Regions from separate parts of the Neorhizobium phenanthreniclasticum genome, predicted to be linked through region 2. Evidence: predicted binding sites of a transcription regulator. Region 2 holds the regulator's gene; each other region holds the start of a gene.
The links. Region 2 encodes LexA, which represses DNA repair genes until DNA is damaged. Its sites were predicted from a motif close to TGTTCNNNNTGTGTTCNG; they were not measured.
Positions count from the first base shown of each region.

Region 1: a site for LexA is predicted at 3,149-3,166, ahead of uvrA (excinuclease ABC subunit UvrA). Genes of this name have one in related genera too.
Region 3: a site for LexA is predicted at 2,905-2,922, ahead of radA (DNA repair protein RadA). Genes of this name have one in related genera too.

Region 1 covers NZ_JBEAAL010000007.1:41,632-47,381, reverse strand. The annotation lists gene gyrA (DNA gyrase subunit A) at 1-322, opposite strand, end outside; gene ABK249_RS11755 (MarC family protein) at 549-1,178, shown strand; gene ABK249_RS11750 (HPP family protein) at 1,256-2,428, shown strand; gene ABK249_RS11745 (single-stranded DNA-binding protein) at 2,495-3,037, opposite strand; gene uvrA (excinuclease ABC subunit UvrA) at 3,287-5,750, shown strand, end outside.
Region 2 covers NZ_JBEAAL010000020.1:122,295-128,044, reverse strand. The annotation lists gene ABK249_RS23250 (FtsB family cell division protein) at 1-24, opposite strand, end outside; gene eno (phosphopyruvate hydratase) at 279-1,553, opposite strand; gene kdsA (3-deoxy-8-phosphooctulonate synthase) at 1,673-2,521, opposite strand; gene ABK249_RS23235 (VOC family protein) at 2,526-3,398, opposite strand; gene lexA (transcriptional repressor LexA) at 3,598-4,320, shown strand; gene ABK249_RS23225 (ComEC/Rec2 family competence protein) at 4,301-5,750, opposite strand, start outside.
Region 3 covers NZ_JBEAAL010000006.1:94,831-100,580, reverse strand. The annotation lists gene ABK249_RS10520 (adenylate/guanylate cyclase domain-containing protein) at 92-1,498, shown strand; gene alr (alanine racemase) at 1,695-2,855, shown strand; gene radA (DNA repair protein RadA) at 2,963-4,366, shown strand; gene ABK249_RS10505 (CvpA family protein) at 4,450-5,037, shown strand; gene purF (amidophosphoribosyltransferase) at 5,189-5,750, shown strand, end outside.

The sequences.
Region 1 (5,750 bases), on a different contig from region 2:
GGCGGAGCGACCAGTCCTGCGCCATACGGGCGAGCGCATCATAGATCGCCAGGTTGCCGTGCGGATGGTATTTACCCATCACGTCCCCGGTAACACGGGCGCATTTGACGTATTTCTTGTTCCAGTCGATCCCCAGTTCCGACATGCCATAGAGGATGCGCCGGTGAACCGGTTTCAGTCCGTCTCGGACGTCCGGGAGAGCGCGGCTGACGATCACACTCATGGCGTAATCGAGATAGGACCGCTGCATCTCCTCCATGATGGAAATGGGTTCGATGCCTGGAGGCAGCTTTCCGCCGCCGGGTGTGCTTTGCTCAGTCAAATCGGATCACGATCTCTGTTCGGAATCAGTTGGTTGTTTATAGCGGAAAGCGGTTCCGAGCGCCAATTTCCACCGTGGTTTTGAACAGCTTTTGCGGTGTTTTCCGGGCATTGTACAAGACATAGCACCTCATTTTCGAAAACCCGTTGCAGGCTTCCCTAAACCGCGCGCCTGTCCTAACAATCTTCGCATGCGACTGCAAGGATGCAGCCTGACAGGAGAGGATATGGCCACCCCGGATATGCTGGTCAATGCACTGACCACGATGCTTGTGACACTCGATCCACCGGGGCTTGCGCCGGTCTTCCTGGGACTGACCGTCGGCATGACTGCGCTCCAAAGGCGGCATGTGGCGCTTCGGGGATCGCTGATTGCGTTCGGCATCCTGGCCGTCTTCGCTCTCTTCGGCTCGGGCGTGCTCGGCATCCTGGGGATTTCGATCGGCGCCTTTCGTATTGCCGGCGGCCTGCTTCTCTTCTGGATATCCTTTGAGATGGTCTTCGAAAGACGCCAGGAGCGGAAGGAAAAGACCTCTCAGGCGGCGATCACCATCGACCATATCCACAATATCGCGGTCTTTCCGCTCGCCCTGCCGCTGATCGCCGGACCGGGCGCCATTTCCGCGACCGTGCTGCTTGCCGGAACATTCCCCGGTCCATTTGACCGCGCCCTGCTGATCGGTGTCATCGGCTTGATCATGCTGCTGGTCTACGCCACACTGCTGATCGCAGAACGTCTCGATCGTTTTCTTGGCGTCACCGGCCGGGCGATCCTCACCCGCCTGCTGGGTGTCATCCTTGCCGCTCTGTCCGTCCAGTTTATCGTGGACGGCGTGCGTTCGGCTTTTAATCTATAGAGCCCGCGACAAAGCGCCGTTTTCTGCTAAAAGCGCTCGCCAACCGGAATGCCATCAATCGGAATCGAAAGTCCATCATGCAACGCACTTTACGCCGGCTTCTGCCCGAAGCCAGCCCCATCAGTACGAGGGAAAGACTGCGCGCCGCTCTCGGCGCTCTGACGGGAATTCTGGTCACGGGGATGGTCGGAGGCCTGGCCTTGCGGGCCGACGCATCGCTTCCGGCCCTGATTGCGCCGATGGGAGCCTCGGCCGTCCTGCTCTTTGCCGTGCCGTCCAGCCCGCTCGCCCAGCCCTGGTCGGTCCTCTGCGGCAATACTGTTGCAGCACTGGTCGGCGTGACCGCCGCCTTGCTCATCGATGATCTTTTCGTAGCATCGGCGGCTGCGATCGGGATCGCGATCGCTCTCATGATGACCTTCCGCTGCCTGCATCCGCCGAGCGGTGCGATCGCACTTACCGCCGTACTCGGCGGGCCGGCCATCCATGAACTTGGATACGGCTTTGTCCTCTGGCCGGTCGCAGGCAATTCGCTGGCCCTGCTCGTGCTTGCCCTGATCTTCAACAACCTGACGGGACGCCCCTACCCTCACGCGATCAAGCCGCCCACGACTGATCACGGCACCGCCGATCCCGCTCCCGTTCAGCGCATCGGCTTCACGTCAGAGGACCTCGACGAGGTGCTGAAGGAGTATGACGAATTTCTCGATATCGACCGCGACGATCTCGAAACCATCCTGCGGCGAACGGAATTGCGCTCCTATCGCCGCCGCGCCGTCCATCTCGATTGTGCCAACATCATGTCCCGCGACGTTGTCGCAGTGGCGCCCGACAATTCGCTGAAGGAAGCGCATGACCTGATGCGCGCCCATCATTTCAAGGCCCTGCCCGTTACCAATGACAAAGCCGAGGTCGTCGGCATCGTTACGCAGACCGATTTCCTGGACAAGGCGAACTGGACCAAAGGACGGCCCAAGATCGGCTTCGGCCAACGCCTGCGCCTGGTGCTTTCCGGCAAAAGCGCGCCCAGCGACACGATCAAGGACATCATGACTGCACCCGTCAGGACCGTCAGTCCCGACACGCCCGTTGCCGATGCCATCGTCATCTTTGCCGAGGAAGGACTGCACTACCTGCCGGTCACCCGGAGCAATAATAAACTCGTGGGGATATTATCACAGTCGGATGTCCTGGTGGCGATGCTCGCCGACGGAGCAACCCAAGACGCCGACATACGTCTAAGTGCCTGAAATGAACCCGGGCGCTCAGGCATCAATCCCTGCAGGTGTTGATGAAAGTCGAGGAAATCCTCGATTCTAGAACGGGATATCGTCGTCGAGATCGCGCGAGAAATTCCCGCCTGCCGGCTGCTGGCTGCCACCACGAGCCGGGCCGCCCGACGGCCGGCCATAATCATCGCCACCACCGAAGTCACCGCCGCCGTAGTCGTTCCCGACGCGATTGTTACCGCCGCCACCGTAACCAGCTCGATCGCCACCGCCCTCACCCCGACCATCGAGCATAGTCAGCGTCGAATTGAAACCCTGCAGCACCACTTCCGTCGTATAACGGTCGTTGCCGCTCTGATCCTGCCATTTGCGGGTCTGCAACTGGCCTTCGATATAAAGCTTGGCGCCCTTCTTCACATACTGCTCGACAACCTTGCAGAGGCCTTCGTTGAAGACGACGACATTGTGCCATTCGGTCTTTTCCCGGCGCTCGCCGGAATTACGGTCGCGCCAGGTCTCGGAGGTCGCAATGCGCAGGTTGGCGATCGGCCGGCCGTCCTGCGTGCGGCGAATTTCCGGATCGGCCCCGACATTCCCCACCAGAATGACCTTGTTCACGCTACCAGCCATAACTCTTCACCTCGTCTCTGCCGCATCCCGCGGACTTAAAACCAATCATGACACTTTAGCCCATCGGCCTCACTCATTGGGCGCCGATGATTTTTAATCCACAGGCAAATTTGTTCTTTATTTGTTCTATTTTATTCCTATAGTGCTGTCAACCGACTCGAAATGGCGCTGCATTGCAGCAAGTTTCCGTCTCGACAGCGACGGATCAATCACTACATAAGGACCTTCGATCCTCCCGAGAGCATGAAGATGAGTGAACTCAAAACCATTTCAATACGTGGTGCGCGCGAGCACAATTTGAAGGGCATCGATCTCGACCTGCCGCGCAATTCGCTGATCGTCATGACCGGGCTTTCCGGCTCGGGCAAGTCTTCGCTTGCCTTCGACACGATCTATGCCGAGGGTCAGCGGCGCTATGTCGAGAGCCTTTCGGCCTACGCACGCCAGTTCCTGGAAATGATGCAGAAGCCGGACGTCGACCAGATCGACGGGCTTTCGCCGGCGATCTCGATCGAACAGAAAACGACCTCGCGCAATCCCCGTTCGACGGTCGGCACGGTCACCGAGATCTACGACTATATGCGCCTGCTCTTCGCACGCGTCGGCGTGCCCTATTCGCCGGCGACGGGCCTGCCGATCGAGAGCCAGACCGTCAGCCAGATGGTCGACCGCATCCTCGCCTTCGAGGAAGGCACGCGTCTTTATATTCTGGCGCCGATGATCCGCGGCCGAAAGGGCGAGTACAAGAAAGAACTCGCCGATCTGATGAAGAAGGGCTTTCAGCGCGTCAAGGTCGACGGCCAGTTCTACGAGATTGCCGATGTTCCGGCGCTCGACAAGAAATACAAGCACGATATCGATGTGGTGGTGGACCGGCTTGTCGTGCGTTCCGATATCGGTGCGCGCCTCGCCGACAGCCTCGAAACCTCGCTGAAGCTTGCCGACGGCCTGGCGGTCGCCGAATTCGCCGACAAGCCGCTGCCGCCGGAGGAAACGGCGGCAGGCGGTTCGGCCAACAAATCGCTCAACGAGACACATGAGCGCGTGTTGTTTTCGGAAAAATTCGCCTGCCCCGTTTCCGGCTTCACCATTCCGGAAATCGAGCCACGCCTCTTCTCGTTCAACAATCCGTTCGGCGCCTGCCCAACCTGCGACGGGCTCGGCTCGCAGCAGAAAGTGGATGAGGCGTTGATCGTGCCGGAGCCCGCCCGGACCCTACGCGACGGCGCGATCTCGCCCTGGGCGAAATCCACCTCGCCCTATTACAACCAGACGCTCGAAGCTTTGGGCAAGGCGTTCGGGTTCAAGCTTTCGAGCCGCTGGAACGAGCTCTCGGAAGAGGCGCAAAGGGCGATCCTGCACGGGACCGAGGAGAAGATCGAATTCCATTATGCCGACGGCGCCCGCTCTTACAAGACTGTGAAGACTTTCGAAGGCATCGTGCCGAATCTCGAGCGCCGCTGGAAGGAAACCGATTCCGCATGGGCGCGTGAGGATATTGAGCGCTACATGTCCGCCGCTCCCTGCCCCGCCTGCAACGGCTATCGCCTGAAGCCGGAAGCACTCGCCGTCAAGATCCACAAGCTGCATATCGGCGAAGTCACCGAAATGTCGATCAGGGTGGCGCGCGACTGGTTCGAGGCGCTGCCGGAACACCTGAACGCCAAGCAGAACGAGATCGCGGTGAGAATTCTCAAGGAAATTCGCGAGCGCCTGCGCTTCCTGAACGATGTCGGCCTCGATTACCTGAGCTTGTCGCGCAATTCCGGCACATTGTCCGGCGGCGAAAGCCAGCGCATCCGCCTTGCCTCGCAGATCGGTTCGGGCCTGACCGGCGTGCTCTACGTGCTCGACGAGCCGTCGATCGGCCTGCACCAGCGCGACAACGCGCGCCTTCTCGACACGCTGAAGCACCTCAGGGATATCGGCAACACGGTGATCGTCGTCGAGCATGACGAGGATGCCATCCTGACGGCGGATTATGTGGTCGACATCGGCCCGGCCGCCGGCATCCACGGCGGTACGGTGGTGGCTCAAGGGGCGCCGGCCGAGATCATGGCCAATCCAAAATCGCTGACCGGCAAATATCTTTCCGGCGAGCTCGGCGTGCCCGTGCCGCCCGAGCGCAGAAAGCCAAAAAAGAGCAAGGAAATCAAGGTTTTTGGCGCACGCGGCAACAATCTCAGGAATGTTACAGCCGCCATTCCGCTTGGCGTCTTTACGGCGGTGACCGGCGTTTCGGGCGGCGGCAAGTCCACGTTTCTGATCGAGACACTCTACAAGGCGGCCGCACGCCGCATCATGGGCGCCCGCGAGATTCCCGCCGAGCACGACCGGATCGACGGTTTCGAATTCATCGACAAGGTGATCGATATCGACCAGTCGCCGATCGGACGGACGCCGCGCTCCAACCCGGCGACCTATACCGGCGCCTTCACGCCGATCCGCGACTGGTTTGCGGGCCTGCCGGAAGCAAAAGCGCGCGGCTATCAACCGGGCCGTTTTTCGTTCAACGTCAAGGGTGGGCGGTGCGAGGCCTGCCAGGGCGACGGGGTGATCAAGATCGAAATGCACTTCCTGCCGGACGTCTATGTCACCTGCGACGTCTGCCACGGCAAGCGCTACAACCGCGAAACGCTCGACGTCACCTTCAAGGGAAAGTCGATCGCCGACGTGCTCGACATGACGGTCGAAGAAGGCGTCGAGTTCTTCT
Region 2 (5,750 bases):
TTGTCTGTGATGCTTCGTCCACATGCCCAATCAACGCCTTGTCACGCTCTACGGGGATCGCAGAAATCGATCCGAACAGAATTTCAAATTCGCAGAACTTGCTTAAGCAATCGCTAACTAGAATCGAGTCCGCCGATCTCGACATTCAGGACGTGGAAGCCCCGTAAGTTCTGACGGGAGAAGAAATATGTCGCGCCGTTTTGCCCATTCACAACGCCGCGCGGAGGGACATCCCCTCTCCCCGCGTGCGGGGAGAGGGTGAGGGAGGGGCGTGGAGTTTAGGCCTTCAAAATGCCGCGGCCGGCATAAGCCGCCTGCGGACCCAGCATTTCCTCGATGCGGATGAGCTGGTTGTACTTGGCAAGGCGGTCGGAGCGCGACAGCGAGCCGGTCTTGATCTGTCCGCAATTGGTGGCGACCGCGAGGTCGGCGATGGTGGAATCCTCCGTCTCGCCCGAACGGTGCGACATGACAGCCGTGTAGCGCGCCTTGTGGGCGGTCTCGACGGCATCGAGCGTTTCCGAAAGCGAACCGATCTGGTTGACCTTGACGAGGATGGAGTTTGCGACACCCATGCGGATGCCGTCGCGCAGACGCGCGGAATTGGTGACGAAGAGGTCGTCGCCGACGAGCTGGCACGTGGCGCCGATCTTGTCGGTGAGCGCCTTCCAGCCGTCCCAGTCGTCCTCCGCCATGCCGTCCTCGATCGAAATGATCGGATACTTGCCGACGAGCTCGGCGAGGTAATCGGCCATGGCGCCGGATTCCAGCGTGCGGCCTTCGCCTTCCATCACGTATTTGCCGTCCTTGAAGAACTCCGTCGAGGCGCAGTCGAGCGCCAGGCAGACGTCGTCGCCCGGCTTGTAGCCGGCCTTCTCGACCGACTTCATGATGAAATCGAGGGCTTCCGGGGCGCTCTTCAGGCCCGGAGCGAAACCGCCCTCGTCGCCGACATTGGTGTTATGCCCCTGGGCGGCGAGTTCCTTCTTGAGGACATGGAAGATTTCCGAACCCATGCGCACCGCGTCACGCAGCGTATCGGCGCCGACCGGCATGATCATGAATTCCTGGAAGTCGATCGGGTTGTCGGCATGGGCGCCGCCGTTGATGATGTTCATCATCGGAACGGGGAGGACATGCGCGTTCGGACCGCCCACGTAGCGGTAGAGCGGCAGGCCGGCGGATTCGGCGGCGGCCTTGGCGACGGCGAGCGACACACCGAGGATGGCATTGGCGCCGAGGTGCGACTTGTTCGGCGTGCCGTCGAGCGCGATCATCGTCTTGTCGATGTGGATCTGGCTTTCGGCATCGAAACCACCGATCGCATCGAAGATCTCGGTGTTGACCGCCTCGACAGCCTTTTCGACGCCCTTGCCGCCGTAACGCTTGCCGCCGTCACGCAGTTCGACCGCCTCGTGCGCGCCGGTCGACGCGCCGGACGGAACAGCTGCACGGCCAAAAGAACCGTCTTCCAGATAAACGTCCACTTCAACCGTCGGATTACCGCGGCTGTCGAGGATTTCACGGGCGATGATATCGGTGATGGCGGTCAAAAGACTCTCCCTGGGCTTGGACGTCGGATCTATACGGTTCGGGTCACTGAACATGTCCCACAGTCAGTGACACGAAAATTACAATGCAGCCGCTTTTCGCGCTTTTTCAGGCAGGCGCTTCAGGCAGCCTTTGCGACCGCATCGAGGGCAAGCAGCTTTTCCAGCAGCCGAGGCATGTCTTTGAGATGCACCATGTTCGGACCGTCAGACGGAGCATTGTCCGGGTCCTCGTGGGTCTCGATGAAGAGGCCGGCGACACCGACGGCAACGGCCGCCCGCGCCAGCGTCTCGACGAATTCGCGCTGGCCGCCGGTGGAGCCGCCCTGTCCACCCGGCTGCTGGACCGAATGCGTCGCGTCGAAGACGACCGGAGCGCCCATCGCCGCCATAATCGGCAGCGAGCGCATGTCGGACACCAATGTGTTGTAACCGAAAGAGACGCCGCGTTCGCAGAGCAGCACATTCGGATTGCCGCTCTGGGTGAACTTGGCCAACACGTTCTTCATGTCCCAGGGTGCCAGGAACTGGCCCTTCTTGACATTGATGACGCGGCCGGTTTTCGCCGCAGCGACAAGCAAGTCCGTCTGGCGGCAAAGGAAGGCCGGGATCTGCAGCACGTCCACCGTCTGTGCGACGATGGCGCACTGCTCTTCCGTGTGAATGTCGGTGAGAACCGGGAAGCCGAATTCCTTCTTCAGATCGGCGAAGATTTCCATGGCGCTTTCGAGCCCGATGCCGCGCCTGCCGGAAATCGACGTGCGGTTCGCCTTGTCGAAGGATGATTTGTAGACGAGCCCGATGCCGAGCTTGTCGCAAAGCTCCTTCAGCGCACCCGCCATCATGAAGGCGTGGTCGCGGCTTTCCATCTGGCACGGGCCGGCGATCAGCGACAGGCGGGCATCCTGTGCGAAGACGACCTTGCCGTGCCCTTCGCCGACGGAGACGCGCGGATTGGCGGAGACTTCCATGAGACTATTCCTCGAAACCGAACAACACACCCTGGCCGGGCGCCGCCTGGACCAGCACACGGCCCTCCCGACGGACGAATGCGACGTCATTAGCAGCAAGGATGATCTCTGTCACGGCAAGATCGGCAGTCTTGAAGATGATCGCCCGGCCGCGCAGACCTTCGGCATTCGGCAACGGCGCAAGGGCGAATTCCGATTCGAGATCTTGATCCTGCATGACGCGGATGCGCGTGTTCGAAGCGACAAGCTCCACGGCCGCAGCTTCGATCCCGGCTTTCGCAAGCAGCACCTCTTCGAGCAGGGGCGCAAAATCGTCGGGCGATGCGGCCGAAAGAACGATCTCGCTCAAGCCGGTCACCGTATTGGAATGGCGTTCCAGTTCGCCTCGATCGGCCGGCAGCGGATTGATCCGCTGTGCAGAGAACAAGAAGAAATCCGGCGCATGCTCGTCTCCCGCAAAGGCCAGCCGGAAGCTTGCCTCAGTCTCGGAACCGTCCGGCATCTTCACGCCGCGGGAGAATTCCAGGATATCGCCCGCGGAAATCCCGCGCAGCCTGAAACGCGCGTGATCGGCTGCCGCATCGCCCGTGGCAACCGCGAGGGCCGAAAAGCCCTGACTGTTACGCGCCTTGCGGAAGTCGAGATCCCGGGCGGTGAAGACATTGCCGCGCTTGGCCGCGGCTGTCGCCTGACGCCGGTTGGCGATCGCCAGCGGCTCCAGATAGGCCCCATCCGAGAAAAACACGCAGGCATTGGCCGTGCCGAAAGGATGAAAGGCCTCCGGCGCAACTGTAAATCCGAGTTCTGCCAGTCGCGAACGCGCGACGGCAAGGTCCGCCACCGGCAGAACGAGATGATCGATTAGTCTAGCATTCACGCGAGAGCCCCCAGAATCCGGAATCGCAGCACTACATTGGCAGCGGATCGGCTTCGAGCAAGTGGTGTCGAAAGAGATATGTTGCAGACATCCATGAAGAAAAATCATCATACTTCACGAAAATTTAGGGACTTGCGGAACACATATGGAACATATAGTGTATGTTCTTGATTTGTTTCCGACTCTCAAGGTGCCAAATATGCTCACGCGCAAACAGCAGGAATTGCTTCTGTTCATTCACGAACGCATGAAGGAATCCGGCGTGCCGCCCTCCTTCGACGAAATGAAGGACGCGCTCGACCTCGCGTCGAAGTCCGGCATCCACCGGCTGATCACCGCACTGGAGGAGCGCGGCTTCATCCGCCGCCTGCCGAACCGGGCACGTGCCCTTGAAGTCATCAAGCTGCCGGAAGCCTATCAGTCGAGCCTGCAGCCACGCCGCGGCTTCTCGCCGAGTGTTATCGAGGGCAGCCTCGGCAAGCCGCAGCCGGTCGCTGCCGCTCCGGCCAAGCCCGCAGCCAACGACGATCTCTCCAACGCCACCACGGTTCCCGTCATGGGCCGCATCGCCGCCGGCGTGCCCATCTCGGCGATCCAGAACAACACGCATGATATCGCAGTGCCCGCCGAGATGCTTGGTTCCGGCGAACATTACGCGCTGGAAGTCAAGGGTGATTCGATGATCGAGGCCGGCATCCTGGACGGCGACACGGTGATCATCCGCAACAGCAACACCGCCAATCCGGGAGACATCATCGTAGCGCTGGTGGACGAGGAGGAAGCGACGCTGAAGCGCTTCCGCCGCCGTGGCGCCTCGATCGCGCTGGAAGCCGCGAACCCGGCCTACGAAACCCGGATATTCCCGCCCGACCGGGTAAAGGTCCAGGGCAAGCTGGTCGGCCTCATCCGCCGTTACCATTGATCAATTGCCGAAGCGGTTCCGGGAGCGCCGAGGCGAACATCTTGTTCCGCCAGTCATAGTGGCGATGCCTGCTCCAGGGGCGGTCATGGCCGGCCATGGCGGGGCGAATAGTCCATTGCCGGATGTCGGCTGCGCCGTGCAGGGAAATTTCGAGCGCACCAGTCTTTCGCAAAGCATTGCCGTTGATCATCAATGCGCCGGAGCGGCAGTGATCGAAACGGGCGCGCGGCGCGATGATGATATGGGCGGCATCGCAGGCCGCACCGGCATAACGGCTGTCTTCGACGGAGGCTATGTTGGTGCCCCCGGAAGTTTTCACCCCGCAGAAGACACGCGGCTCGCATACGAAATGACCGGCAGGCACCTGCCTGATGCGGGACCGCGCCGTCTCGATTTCGGCCTGCGTCAGCTCGCGGCGCTCCTCAGGCTTCCCATCGGGCGGTTTATCTCTTGCTGATGACACGTCCGGTTTTATGGGATCGCCCAGGAGAAGTGCCCGTTTCCACTGGCCGTAGATGAAATCGGGCGGACGGGTGCGGTTGGTGGCAATACCTTCCCTGCCTATCACGGCAATCATCGTTCCGTCCTCGGCAACTAGAATATCCGGCAGGGGCTTCGATCGTTCGTGCCAGGAGAACAGCAATGCGGCGGCAACGAGCGGAATGCCGACCAGCCGAAGCCTGCTTCTCAAAAGGGTCAGCAGAAGAAAACCGGCCGTGGAGACAGGCAGGAACCAGGGATGCTGACGACCGATACCGGCGTCGCCGCCCCAGGCCGCGACATGTCTTGCTATGGAGATCACCGCTTCCAGGCCGAGACCCATGAGCTTCAGGAAAGGCGCATCGAGCCCGAACGGTACGAGCAGCATGCCGACCAGTCCGGCCGGCATGACCACGAAAGAAATGATCGGCATGGCGGCGAGGTTTGCCGCCAGGCCGCCGTAGGTCGCAATCCGATGGAAATGCTCGACCGAAAAGATCGCCGTCGACGTGCTGCCGATCAGGGTCGTGGCAAGAATGCCCGCAATGAATTTCCAGGAAGCCAGTACCGGCGTCACCACAGGGTGACGAATTTGCAGCGGTTCCGGATCGTGCTTTTTCGATCGATTTTTCCAGAGCGCATAACCGGCGACCAGCGCTGCGGTAGCCGCAAAGGACATCTGGAAGCTGGGCCCCAGGATTTCCGAGGGCGAAACGGCGATAATGATCAGGGCCGAAAGCGCCACGTTGCGCAAGCTGATCGACGGTCGGTCGAAGAAGACTGCGACAAGCATGACCGCCATCATGATATACGCCCGCTCGGCCGAAACACCGAAGCCGGAAATCAGGTAATAGGCGGTCGCCATCACGAGCGCGCCGGCGGCAGCGATCTTCTTCACCGGATAGGCCTGGGCAAACCCGGGAAAAAACGAAAGGACAGTGCGGACGCCG
Region 3 (5,750 bases), on a different contig from region 2:
AGGCATCAAGGTTCTATCACGGGAATTCCCGTGGTATAATGCGTCATTGCGGACATCATCCGCCATGGCCTCCGCGCCAGAGACTTGTCCGATGAGCGAAGTGGACGTGCTTTTTGCAGCCCTGCGACAGGCGGCTGACCCGCAGGCGGTTGAGTGTATCGAGCAAGTGGTCATGCATGGCTCGGATCGCGATCTCAACCGCATCAATGTGTTTGCCTTCGCCGACACCCATCATCTCGATGAAGAAAAAACGATCGCGGCGTTTCTCCATGCGGCGCGCATAGGCACATTCGAGATGACCTGGAATGTCCTCTGCCCTGGATGCGGCGGCGTCCTTGAAACCGGCGCCAACTTGAAAGCGGTCGATCGGGGAACGTACCATTGCGCGCTCTGCGCGGCCGGATATGAGCCAACTCTCGACGAGATGGTCGAGGTGACGTTCACGGTCAGCCCGAGAGTGCGCCGCATTGCTGCCCACGAGCCCGACCGCTTGCCTCCGCTTGAATACTACCGTCAGATATTCTTCAGCTCGGGAGTCGACCTGCCCGAGAACCTGGAAGCGAGCTTCGCACGCATTCTACTGGAGATGATCGAGTTGGATCCGGGCGAGAAGGCTTTCGTCTCGCTCCAACTGCCGGCGCAATTCGTCATCATCTTCGATGCCGTCACACATTCGGCGCAGTTCATCGACGTGAAGGGTGAGCCAACCGACGAACGTCAGAACCTCTCAATGTTCATCAGTCGGGATTATGCACCGAACGAAACGCTTACCCTCCGTCCCGGCTTACTGCGGCTCACGATCGAGAATCACACCGACCGCAGAGTGCTCCCCAATGTCTGCATCGCCGGAGAGCAGCTGCACGACCTGCTGGGCCGCAGGCGACCGTTCCTGACAGCCAAGCGACTTCTGACAAACCAGAGCTTCCGGGACATCTATCGGACCGACACGCTTGATATCGACCAGCGCCTCAGGATCACCAGCCTGACATTCCTCTTCACCGATTTAAGGGGGTCAACCGCTCTCTACGAGCGCGTCGGAGATCTGGCCGCCTTCGATCTGGTGAGAGCACATTTCAAGGTTCTTCACGAGATCATCGCCACGGAATCCGGAGCGGTGGTCAAGACCATAGGCGACGCCGTGATGGCGACATTCTCGAGCCCGGATCGTGCGGTGGCGTCCGCGCTGCGGATGCGGGAAGCGATGCTTCGGCTGAATGCCGAGCACGGTCGCGAGGACCTTCTCCTGAAAATTGGTATCCATGAGGGGCCATGCCTCGCGGTCAACCTGAACGACCGGCAGGACTATTTCGGCCAGACCGTCAATATCGCCTCCCGCGTACAGGGCCTTGCCGATCCCTATGTGATCCTCACCACGGAGGCCGTCGTCGAAAACGCCCAGGTTTCAGAGATCTTGAGAAACAACGGCATTGCGTCAGTGTTTCGAATGGAGGAACTTCAGGGCGTCGAAAAGGAAGTGAAGATCTTCGCCCTGTCTTGATCTCCGGATCTGCTCGATCGGAGCAGCATGACGGGAATCCCGCGTCCGTTCATGCCTGGTGGCTGCCCAAGGCCAATACGGATGCTCTCGCCCTAAAAGATTGTGCAGTGCGAAGGTTTTTCGCATGGCGGCCTTTTTCCCGCCTTCGAAACGGATAGGATCGCAGGAACATTCCTCAGCATGGCCGACGTGTAAAATGACCGATTTCGACAGCGATCCTTCTCCCTCCGGCGATTTCGACGTCGCGCCCGTCCGGCTGACGGTCGATCTCGCAGCGCTTTCCGACAACTGGCGGGAGATGCAACGACGCTCGGGAAGGGCGCGCACCGCGGCTGTCGTCAAGGCGGACGCCTACGGTCTCGGCATCGAGGATTGCGGCACGGCGTTTTATGAAGCCGGCGCGCGGGACTTCTTCGTCGCGGTCGCCCAGGAAGGCGTGACGCTGCGCACCTACGCGCCGGACGCCCGCATCTACGTGCTTTCCGGCATCTGGCCCGGCCAGGAGCAGATGTTCTTCGAGAACGACCTCGTGCCGGTGCTGGCCTCCGAAGAACAGCTTGCCTTCTGGATGTCGGTCGTATCGGAACATGGAGACCACCCCTGCGCCCTGCAGGTGGATACCGGCTTCAATCGGCTCGGCCTTTCATTCGAGGATGCGCTTGCCCTTGCAGGCGACGTCTCGCGGCCCGCAGGCTTCTCGCCGGTTCTGGTGCTGTCGCATCTTCACAGCGGCGACAACCCGGCCTCGCCCCTCAACCGGCAGCAGCTCGAACTGTTCCAGCAGGTTAGCGCCGCCTTCGAAGGCATCGAATCAAGTCTTTCGGCTTCCGCCGGAATCTTCTTGGGCCCCGAATATCATTTCGACCTCACCCGCCCCGGCATTGCGCTTTATGGCGGCGAATCCGTCGGCGGCATGATGCCGCTCAAGCCGGTGGTGAAGGCGGAGGCGCGGGTCATCCAGGTCCGCGACGCCGCCGCGGGCGGCACGGTCAGCTACGGCGCCACCCATCAGCTTTCGCGCGAGAGCAGGCTTGCCATCGTCTCGGCCGGTTACGCCGACGGCTATCTCCGCTCTCTCTCCGGCTCGGGCGTGCCGATCCGCACCGGCGGCTCTTCCGGCGCCTTCGGCTTCATCGCCGGTCACAGGGTGCCGGTGATCGGCCGCGTCACCATGGACCTGACGATCTTCGACGTGACGGATGTTCCGGCATCCGATATCCGCACCGGCGACTATATCGAGCTTTTCGGTCCCAACATGCCTCTCGACGACGTGGCGCGGGCCGCCGGCACGATCGGCTACGAACTCCTGACCGGCCTCGGGTTGCGCTACGAGCGGCGGTATATCTATCCCGAATAGTTTCCACTCCTCCTTGCCAGCAGTGATATTTCCGGAGTACAAGAACAAATGTTCCGCTTTTGTTCTTGGCGGATTTTGTGAGTGTTTGAAGACGGCAACTCAATTTCATGGCAAAACCCAAGACCCAATTCGTGTGCCAGAACTGCGGCACGGTGCACAGCCGCTGGGCCGGCAAGTGCGATGGCTGCGGCGAATGGAACACGATCGTCGAGGAAGACCCGATGGGCGGCATCGGCGGCGGTCCCGGCCGCGCACCGAAGAAGGGCCGTGCGGTGGCACTCACCACGCTTTCCGGGGAGACCGAACAGGCGCCGCGCATCCATACCGGCATTTCCGAACTCGACCGGGCGACCGGCGGCGGTTTCGTGCGCGGTTCGGCCGTGCTTATCGGCGGTGATCCCGGCATCGGCAAGTCGACGCTGCTGATGCAGGCGGCGGCGGCCCTCTCCCGCCGCGGGCATCGCATCATCTATGTTTCGGGCGAGGAGGCCGTGGCGCAGGTGCGGCTTCGCGCTCAGAGGCTGGATGCCGCCAATACCGAAGTGCTGCTCGCCGCCGAAACCAATGTCGAGGACATCCTCGCCACCATTTCCGAGGGCAAGCGGCCCGATCTCGTCATCATCGATTCGATCCAGACGCTCTGGAGCGACACCGCTGATTCGGCACCGGGCACCGTCACCCAGGTGCGCACCGGCGTGCAGGCGATGATCCGCTTCGCCAAGCAGACGGGTGCGGCCATGGTTCTCGTCGGGCACGTCACCAAGGAAGGCCAGATCGCCGGCCCGCGCGTCGTCGAGCACATGGTCGATGCCGTCCTCTATTTCGAGGGCGACCGCGGCCATCACTACCGCATCCTGCGGACCGTCAAGAACCGATTCGGCCCAACCGACGAGATCGGCGTCTTCGAAATGTCCGACAAGGGCTTGCGCGAAGTCTCCAATCCGTCCGAACTCTTCCTCGGCGAACGCAATGCAAAGGCGCCGGGCGCGGCTGTCTTCGCCGGCATGGAAGGGACGCGACCCGTGCTTGTCGAGGTGCAGGCGCTGGTGGCGCCGACCTCGCTCGGAACACCGCGCCGTGCGGTGGTCGGCTGGGATTCGTCCAGGCTTTCGATGATTCTCGCCGTGCTGGAGGCCCATTGCGGCGTGAAGCTCGGCCAGCATGATGTGTATCTGAACGTGGCAGGCGGCTACCGCATCTCCGAGCCGGCGGCCGACCTTGCCGTCGCCTCTGCACTGGTCTCCTCGCTTGCCGGTCTTGCCCTGCCCGCCGATTGCGTCTATTTCGGCGAAATCAGCCTCTCAGGGGCGGTGCGACCGGTTTCACAAACGGCGCAACGCCTTAAGGAGGCTGAGAAACTTGGTTTTGCCGGGGCCATGCTGCCGGCAGCATCCGCCGAAGTGCCGAAAGGTACGGGCGGTCGCTGGACCGAGATCGACGACCTGCCGGACCTGGTGGCACGCATCGCAGGCTCATCGGCAAGGTTACGGCAAGCACCGGAAGATGATTGATCTTCCGTTAACAGGTCCGCTGTTGTATGACGGCTGCCTTGAGGCGGGGCGCCGGCATAATCCGGCAAGTCTTGGAGTAATATATGCCCATTACGATTTTCGACGGTATCGTCATCGGCGTGACGCTGTTTTCCGCCGTGCTCGCCATGGTTCGCGGCTTTTCGCGGGAGGTGCTGTCGATCGCAAGCTGGGTGGGATCCGTCGCGGCGGCCTATTACCTCTATCCGCTGCTTCTCCCCTACGCGAAGAACTATACCGCGGATGACCGCATCGCGATTGCCGCGTCCGCCGGCATCATCTTCCTGATCGCGCTGATCGTCATCTCGTTCATCACGACCCGCATCGCCGATTTCATCATCGACAGCCGCGTCGGCGCGCTGGATCGGACGCTGGGCTTCCTCTTCGGGGCCGCCCGCGGCATCCTGCTGCTCGTCGTCGCCGTCGCTTTCTGGAACTGGCTCGTGGCCGCGAATGCGCAGCCGGCCTGGGTCACGCAGGCGAAATCTAAGCCTTTCCTCGACACGCTCGTCGCGCGCCTCGAAGCCGTGCTGCCCGACGATATCGAGCCGCAGATCCGCGCACGCATCCTGGGCCGCGAGGCAGCGCCCGCCGAGGGCGCCGCCGGACAGGACCAGCCGCCGGCAGAGGATGCGCCTGCGACAAATAATTGACGCTTTGTTGCGCTTGATGCAGCGCAAAACATCACCATTTGTGGTAACATTCGAATTCAGGTGAGAGCGGGCTGGGTTCCGGGGAGGTTTTCCCCGGCCGGCCTTTCCATTTTTCCGACAGGGACGGTTGTCCGAAGGATAAGGGGCCAAGATGAGCGAGCCGGTTTCCGAGACGTTTGACGAAAAAAGCGTCCATGAATGGGATGGCGATACGCTTCGCGAAGAATGCGGCGTTTTCGGCATCCTGGGCCATCCCGAAGCGGCGACGCTGACGGCGCTCGGCCTGCACGCGCTTCAGCATCGCGGCCAGGAGGCGGCCGGCATCGTCTCCTTCGACGGCCTGCGCTTTCATTCGGAACGCCGCATGGGGCTTGTCGGGGACCACTACACCGATCCAGTCACGCTTGCCCGCCTGCCCGGCAATATCGCCATCGGCCACAACCGCTATTCGACGACCGGCGAGGTGGCGCTCCGCAACGTTCAGCCGCTTTTCGCCGAGCTCGAAGTCGGCGGCATCGCGATCGCCCATAACGGCAATTTCACCAACGGGCTGACCCTGCGCCGGCAATTGATCGCCGGCGGCGCCATCTGTCAGTCGACCTCCGACACTGAAGTGGTGCTCCACCTCATCGCCCGCTCACGCTACACCTCGACGGCAGACCGCTTCATCGATGCGATCCGCCAGATGGAAGGCGGTTACGCAATGGTCGCGA